One region of the Paraclostridium sp. AKS73 genome, then DNA from elsewhere that is predicted to be linked to it. Evidence: riboswitches for the same ligand, from Rfam matches in the RefSeq annotation. Region 1 holds a riboswitch; the other holds the start of a gene.

What was found. Region 1 has a riboswitch for FMN ahead of LEQ07_RS11180 (ECF transporter S component). Riboswitches for the same ligand answer to the same signal wherever they lie in the genome.
Region 2: another riboswitch for FMN. It lies ahead of ribD (bifunctional diaminohydroxyphosphoribosylaminopyrimidine deaminase/5-amino-6-(5-phosphoribosylamino)uracil reductase RibD); the one in region 1 lies ahead of LEQ07_RS11180 (ECF transporter S component).

What each region holds. Positions count from the first base shown of each region.
Region 1 covers NZ_JAIXHU010000018.1:48,686-52,902, forward strand. The annotation lists gene tsaE (tRNA (adenosine(37)-N6)-threonylcarbamoyltransferase complex ATPase subunit type 1 TsaE) at 1-6, opposite strand, end outside; gene LEQ07_RS11170 (GNAT family N-acetyltransferase) at 175-1,023, shown strand; gene LEQ07_RS11175 (ECF transporter S component) at 1,167-1,397, opposite strand; gene LEQ07_RS11180 (ECF transporter S component) at 1,436-1,771, opposite strand; FMN riboswitch at 1,882-2,000, opposite strand; gene LEQ07_RS11185 (amidohydrolase) at 2,064-3,227, opposite strand; gene LEQ07_RS11190 (Tex family protein) at 3,237-4,217, opposite strand, start outside.
Region 2 covers NZ_JAIXHU010000038.1:8,397-12,613, reverse strand. The annotation lists gene ribH (6,7-dimethyl-8-ribityllumazine synthase) at 1-4, opposite strand, end outside; gene LEQ07_RS16100 (bifunctional 3,4-dihydroxy-2-butanone-4-phosphate synthase/GTP cyclohydrolase II) at 43-1,239, opposite strand; gene ribE (riboflavin synthase) at 1,261-1,914, opposite strand; gene ribD (bifunctional diaminohydroxyphosphoribosylaminopyrimidine deaminase/5-amino-6-(5-phosphoribosylamino)uracil reductase RibD) at 1,915-3,012, opposite strand; FMN riboswitch at 3,194-3,310, opposite strand; gene LEQ07_RS16085 (glycosyltransferase family 2 protein) at 3,370-4,217, opposite strand, start outside.

The sequences.
Region 1 (4,217 bases):
AATCATCTATATCATCTCCATAAGTAAGACTTGTTTATCTAAATTGTTAACGTAACAGATATTATTATATTATAACAAATTACTATTATAAAGCCTTACATTCACAAAGTTTTTATTATATACCATATATTTTACAACTTATGGTAATATTATTTATTAAAAGGGGTGATATTTTTGAATTATAAAGTTCTAACACACGATGATTTCGATGATATAGTAGATATATCTCGAAACATTTGGGATGGTCATGACTATTTACCCAAAGTCTTTCACAAATGGGTTGATGATAAAGAAGGTTGTTTTATTGGATTAGTTAAAGAATGTAAAGTTATAGCAGTTGGTAAGTATACAGTTTTACCAGATAGACAAGGATGGCTTGAAGGACTTAGAGTACATATAGATTATAGAGGACAGCAACTTGCCCATGCTATTTCTGATATGCTATTTAATTTAGCAAGAGAAGATTTAAGAAATAATAAAATAACTAATATAGCAATGTGTACTCATATAGACACTCCAGCTAGTATAAAAATGATGGAAGCTAAGAATTTTTATTTAGCTCAGAGTTGCTTAATAGTTTTTAAAAATTATGATTTCATAAAGAAATCTAACTTAAATTTATTAGATTTTAAAGTTGAAAAATGGAATATTTCTTATGAAGAATTTAAAAATCTCGATTATTTTAAAACTTGTAATAATAAATTAACTTATGGATTTACATTTTTAAATATTTGCGAAAATATTTTTAATGATCTAGTTAAAAGTGATTCTTTATTAATAGTTAATGGTCATAAATGTATTATAAAAATGAAAGGATGTCCATCTATTATATGCATAGATAACACATTTGAAGGAATTAGTGATTCTACTAATTATTCTTTATTGAAATATAAATCAAAAGAGGCTGAAATTTATATAACAAATCCATACGATAATCTTATAAATCAGCTTAAAGAAAATAATTTTGAATCAATGTCTAATTTTGAAAATGATTGTGTCTATTATGTTTACGATGAAAAATAAATAAAAAAAGATTTTCAAATTTAACTTGCTCATGTGTAACTATATAAGTTTTACTCCATGAAAGCTGAAAATATGCTTTTAAAATGTCATTAAAACTTATATAGTTACCATTCGCTCTATACTTTGAAAATCTTTTAATTAATTTATTTTTTTAATATTACCTCCATCTTTTTATAAAGAGGTAATGTAATCACTGACATTATTACTGCTTTAACTAAGTTAAATGGAGCTATCATCCAAATAACAAAACTCTTTAAATCTACTACATTAGGATTTATTACATGTCCCATATTTACTATAGCTTCCATAGGCATTATTTTCCCATAAAAAGGTAGTAACATGTAATAGTTAGTTAAACAACCTATTACTATCATAGCTATTGTTCCTAAGAAAAACCCTAAAAATAATCCCTTTATATTTTTTTATGTCTATATGCTAATGATAAAATTACTACATATGAACCACCAATTAGTAAGTTTGCTGTTTCACCTATCCAAGCTGTTGTTGATGCCGTCATTGCTTGGAATAAATTTTTAATAAGAACTATTGTAAAACCTGCTACTGGTCCTAATGTCATACCTCCAAATATAGCCGGTACATCCGATATATCTAGTTTTAAGAAATCAGGAAATATACCTGGAATAGGTATTGCTATAAACATTAAAATATAAGAAATTGCTGCTAAAATAGCTACCTTTGTCATTGTATTTGTACTCATAGTTTTTTTATTGATGAATATATTATCCATTTAAAAAACCTCCTAATTTTAATTTTAGGAAAAAGAAAAAGCCCAAAGAATCTCTTCGAGCTTAGTTTTTTAAGTATATTAAAACAATAATATCTTTCTTATACATATATACTAATCCTCTCTCATCCAGACTTTACTGTCGGCCTTGGAATCTCACCAAGTCATGCTACAAATGTAGCTCGCGGGCTATACCGCCGGTAGGGAATTTCACCCTGCCCCGAAGATCTTACGTGCTATTTAATTTTCCTTATATCTATATATTATTAATAAAATTTAGATATGTCAATATTAATTAACCTTGTTTTCTATATACAACTTTTCCATCAATTATAGTATACATGACATTACTTTGAATTTCTAAAGGATTATTATCCCATATAACTATATCTGCATCTTTCCCAACTTCTATAGAACCTACCCTATTGTCTATCCCTAATGTTTTTGCAGGGTTTATAGTTATTGCTTCTATAGCTTTTTTAGAATCCATTCCATGTTTAACTGCTATTCCTGCACATACAGGTAAGTAATGTAGAGGAACTACAGGATGATCTGTAGTTAGTGAAACTTGCATTCCTGCATTTGATAAAACCCCAGCTGTATCAAAAGTTAAATTTCTTAATTCTATTTTTGATCTTTCAGAAAGCGAAGGCCCTACTATAACTGGGTACTCTTCTTCCACTAAATCTTCAACTATTAAATGCCCTTCTGTACAATGATCTAATGTTAACTTTAAATTGAATTCTTTTGCAATTCTTATCGCTGTAAACATGTCATCAGCTCTATGTGCATGTACTTTAAATGGAATTTCTCTATTTAGTACTGGAAGTAAACTTTCCATTTTCATATCATAATCAGGCTTTTCATTTTCATCATCTTCTTCATGTAATCTTATATCTTCTAGATACTGCTCTGCTTCTTTTAATGTTTCTCTTAACATTGCAGCAATTGCCATCCTAGTTTGTGGAGCTTTTTCTTCTTGTCCATAACAACTTTTTGGATTTTCACCAAAAGCTATTTTTGATGCCACAGGATTTTTTATTACCATCTTATCTATTCTTCTACCAACAGTCTTTATAGCGATACATTGTCCTCCCATAACATTTGCACTTCCTGGTGTACTACATGCAGATGTAATTCCACCGTTTCTCGCTTCTTCAAAGCTTCTTTCCATAGGATTTATGCCATCTATAGGATTTAAATGTGGCGTTATTGGATCTGTTTCTTCATTACCATCAGCTCCCTCAAACCCCATACCATCTTCCCATAAACCTAAATGTGTATGTGCATCTATAAATCCAGGAAAAATTAAACTTCCATTTACATCTATAACTTCTACATCTAATGGAGCAACTATATCTGCTCCAATTTCTATTATCTTCCCATTTTCAATAAGTATGTCACCCTGTATAATTCCATTAGTGACTGTGTTTATAATTCCATTTTTTATAAAAAGCATTTATTCCTCCTATACTTCTTTTATATCTTTCATAGTTAAAGAAACCTTTTGTGTTTTTAAATCTATACCTATTACTTTTACATCTATTACATCCCCTACAGTTACTACTGTCATAGGATCTTTTACAAATTTATTACTCATTTGTGATTTATGAACTAAACCATCATTTTTTATTCCAATATCAACGAATGCTCCAAAATCTACAACATTTCTTACAGTTCCTTTTAAAACCATACCTTCTTTTATATCTTCAATTTTTAATACATCTGTTCTAAGTACAGGCTTAATCCCTTCTTCTCTAGGATCTCTTCCTGGTTTTTTTATTTCAGATATAATATCTTTTAAAGTAACAATTCCTACTTCTAATGCTTCACTTAATTTGTGTATTCCGATATCTGCTATCTTAGAATCTATTTCATCTACATTTCTATTTTTTAAATCATTTAATGAATATCCTAGTCTCTCCAGTAAACTTTTGCAAGTATCATAACTTTCAGGATGTACTCCAGTATTGTCTAAAGGATTTTTTGAATTTATTATTCTCATAAACCCTGCACATTGAGTAAATGCTTGTGGTCCTAATCTTTTAACTTTTTTAATTTGAGCTCTTGATGTGAAATCACCATTTTCTTCTCTATACTCAATTATATTTTTTGCTATAGTTTTGCTTATCCCAGCTACATGTTCAAGTAATGAATATGAAGCTGTATTTAAATCCACCCCTACAGAGTTTACCGCATCTTCTACAACTCCACTTAAAACTTCTTCTAATCTTTTTTTATTCAGATCATGTTGGTACTGTCCTACTCCAATACTTTTAGGATCAATTTTAACTAACTCAGCTAAAGGATCTTGTAATCTCCTTGCTATAGATATAGCACCTCTTATAGATACATTTATATCTGGGTGTTCTTCATTAGCAAGCTCTGATGCTGAATATACAGATGCACCTGCTTCACTTACTATAGTGTATTGAACATTACTATTTAT
Region 2 (4,217 bases), on a different contig from region 1:
TCATATACAGCTCTCCTTTAGTTTAATTTATGTAATTTGCAATTATGCTAATAAATGCCCTAGCTTTTCTTTCTTTGTTTTTAAATAAAATTCATTAACATCATTATGATTCATTTGTATAGGTACTCTTTCTACTATATCTATCCCATGTTCACTTAAATCATTTATTTTTCTTGGATTATTTGTCATTAACCTAAGTTTTCTAGCTCCTAAATCTTTAAGTATATGAGCGCCTATAAAATACTCCCTCATATCTGCTTTGAATCCTAGTTTTAAATTTGCATCTACTGTATCAAACCCCTCATCTTGTAAGGCATATACTCTTAGTTTATTTATTAGACCTATACCTCTACCTTCTTGTCTTAGATATAATAATATCCCTTTACCTTCTTTTGCTATTGCTTTCATAGCTGCATCATATTGTTCTCCACAATCACAACGTTTAGAGCCTAATACATCTCCTGTTAAACATTCAGAGTGAACTCTTGTTAATACTTCATCACCTGGTAAAATATCTCCCATTACTAAAGCTACATGATGCTCTCCATTTAACTTATTTATAAATCCATACATTTTGAAATCTCCATATTTTGTTGGCATATTTGTTTCAACAACTCTTTCTATATGGCATTCATTACTTTTTCTATACTCAACTAAGTCTTTTATAGTTATAATTTTGAGATTATGTATTTTACAAAATTCTATTAACTCATCAGTTCTAGCCATGGTTCCATCCTTACTCATAATTTCACATATTACTCCTCCTGGTTTTAACCCAGCTAACCTAGCTAAATCAACAGCTGCTTCTGTATGTCCATTTCTGACTAAAACTCCACCTTTTCTAGCTTTTAGCGGAAATATGTGTCCTGGTCTTCTAAAGTCATTTGGAGTAGATTCTTTTTCTAATACCTTTTGTATAGTTAAAGCTCTTTCGTAAGCTGATATACCAGTTGTTGTTTCTATATGATCTATACTTACAGTAAAAGCAGTTTCATGATTATCAGTGTTGTCTTTTACCATTTGAGGAATATTTAGTCTTTTTAAATATTCCTCAGTAAGTGGCATACAGATAAGTCCCTTACCATAAGTTGCCATGAAGTTTATAGCTTCAGGAGTTACCTTTTCTGCGGCCATTAACAAATCTCCTTCATTTTCTCTATCTTCATCATCTATAACTACAACTATCTTACCATCCCTTATATCCTCTATTGCCTCTTCAATGTAATTAAATTTATACATTTTTTCTACCTCCAATTTATTTTAAATAAATCCATTTTCTTTAAGAAAAGTTTCATTTATATTGTTAGCTTGTTGTTTGTTAGGTTTACTAATTCCTAATAGCTTTTCAACATATTTGCCTATAATGTCACATTCTAGATTTACGCTATCTCCAATATTTTTGCTTGATAATATAGTTTGCTGTAGTGTATGTGGTATTATAGAAACCTTAAATACATCATCATCTACATATGCTATTGTTAGGCTTATTCCATCAATAGTTATAGAACCTTTATATACAATGTATCTAAGTATATCTACTGAAGTTTTTATGGTTATCCAAATTGCATTATCTTCCTTTTTTAAATCTTTTATATATCCTATACCATCTATATGTCCACTAACTAAATGACCTCCTAGTCTAGTGCTTAAACTCAATGCCCTTTCTAAATTTACCTTACTTCCTATTTTTAAAGTATTTAAATTACTTTTTCTAATAGTTTCTGCCATTACATCGGCTTCAAATGTTCCTTTGCTTATATTTGTTACAGTTAGACAAACGCCATTTGTACAAATGCTATCTCCTATTTCAGTTGTCTCTAAAACTTTATTACAATTAATAATAAGCTTAGATGACTTAACTCCATTTTTTATGTGCGTTATAGTACCGATTTCCTCAACTATTCCCGTAAACAATTAATTGTCACTTCCTTTCAAGTATCCTTCAATTAAAATGTCTGAACCTACTTGTTTATAGTCTAATTGATGAAGCTTAAATGCTTCTTTTATATCAGATACACCTTCTCCTCCAATTGGAGTTTTAGAGCTTTCCCCTCCTAGTATAATAGGGGCTACATATACTTGAACTTTATCAACTATATTTTCATTTATTGCTGAATAATTTAATCTTGATCCTCCTTCAATTAAAATACTATCTATCTTTAATTCCCCTAATTTATTTATCATTTCTTTTAGATCGACTAAGTTGTTTTTTAAATTAACAGTTAATATTTCAACACCTTTATCCTCTAGTAATTTCATTACATTTTTATTTGCATTTTTTGTAGTTACTACAATAGTTCTAATTGATTTTGAACTAAATACAATTTTTGAATCTATAGGTATTTTAAGTGTTGTGTCTACTATAATCCTTATTGGATTTTTACCGTTTTCTAATCTGCAATCTAACATTGGATTATCTTTTATAACAGTATTTATCCCAACCAATATACCCATTACTTCACTTCTTAACTTATGTACGTATCTTCTTGACTCATCACAGCTTATCCATTTTGATTGACCTGTAGTTGTTGCTATTTTCCCATCTAAACTCATGGCAACTTTCATAACTACAAATGGTTTTTTATTTTTTATATATTTTAAAAAAACTTCATTTAATTTTTTATTTTCTTTATCTAAAACTCCAACCTTAACTTCAATACCTGCATCTCTAAGTTTTTTAACTCCTTTTCCTTGTACTAGCGGATTTGGATCTACAGATGATATAACAACTTTATTTATTTTACTTTCTATAATTTTATCTACACAAGGAGGCGTTTTACCAAAATGAGAACAAGGTTCTAAATTTACATACATAGTTGATCCATTTAAACTCTCTCTTGAATTTTCAATTGCATTTATCTCTGCGTGTTTTCCTCCATACCTTTCATGATATCCTGTACCTATAATTTTGTTATCTTTAACTATAACTGCTCCAACCATAGGATTAGGATTAACTTTTCCTATTCCTTTTCTTGCAAGATTAATAGCTAAACCCATATAATATTCATCCATTATATTCTCCTTTCACATCTTGTGATTTATAAAAGAAAATAATAAAAGCCCTGAGTTTTAAACTCAGGGCTTTTGTATCATAAAAATACACATATTAAATTAATTAAAAAAGCTCTGAAATATAAAATATTTCAGAGCTTACAAATCAAAATAATAGTATATGCTTATATACATTACAATACATTATCTTCTTTCATCCAGACTTTACTGTCGGCTTCGGAGTTTCACCGAATCATGCCATTTACGGCTCGCGGGCTTTACCGCCGGTAGGGAATTTCACCCTGCCCTGAAGATTATTTAATTCTAATTAGATAATAATTCTTATATGTTAAATTGTCAACATATAAAATTAATTTTTTAATTAAATGACTTATGAATATATATGTTGCTATCTACTACATTTTTATTTTTTATTAATGCATATTTATAATCATTTATAAAGTTTGAGTTCTCATTTTTTATAATCCTTACTTCTTTAGAATTAGTGTTATTTGCTATGTTTACAATATTTACAGTAAAAAATTTTTCATTCGTATTTGATAGCAATTCTATTATTTTTTTCTGGCTTAACGTTGAACAAATTTCACCTATATCAACCATAATAATATATTTACTTTTGCATTTTTCTATTAATAAATTTAAGTCTTTATCATCGGAATAAATTATTTTAGCACCTATATTTTTTAATTCAGTTATGTCTAAACACTTGTTGCTAGTTACTATATTAAAATTAGATATTATCTCATTAAAACTTTTTACTGTGTTAATAATGCTAGTGTCATATTCGTCTGTTATCATTAGTGCACTTAATAAGTTATCGTTAGGAATACTTGCTTGTTCAAGGTTTTTTTTCATTTCTTTTATATCATATATTTTTTCGAAATTATTATTTGGATATTTGTAACTATTTCCTACTGGGCAATTTGTATACTTATTTAAACACTCTAGTGCTTTGCTTATTTTCCCACATTCAATATATGCTAAGCACTCCATAAAATATAAATCTTTAAAATGTGGAATTGACAATCTAATTTCTTCTATAAATTTTAAAGACTTATAAAATTGCTTTTCATTTGAATATGCCTTTACTATATTCATAATTAAGTATGGATAAAATACATAATTATATTTCATCTCCATAAGGTTTAAAGATTTTTCATAAGCCTCTATCGATCTTTTAAAATCTGTAATTCTTGCGTATTCAT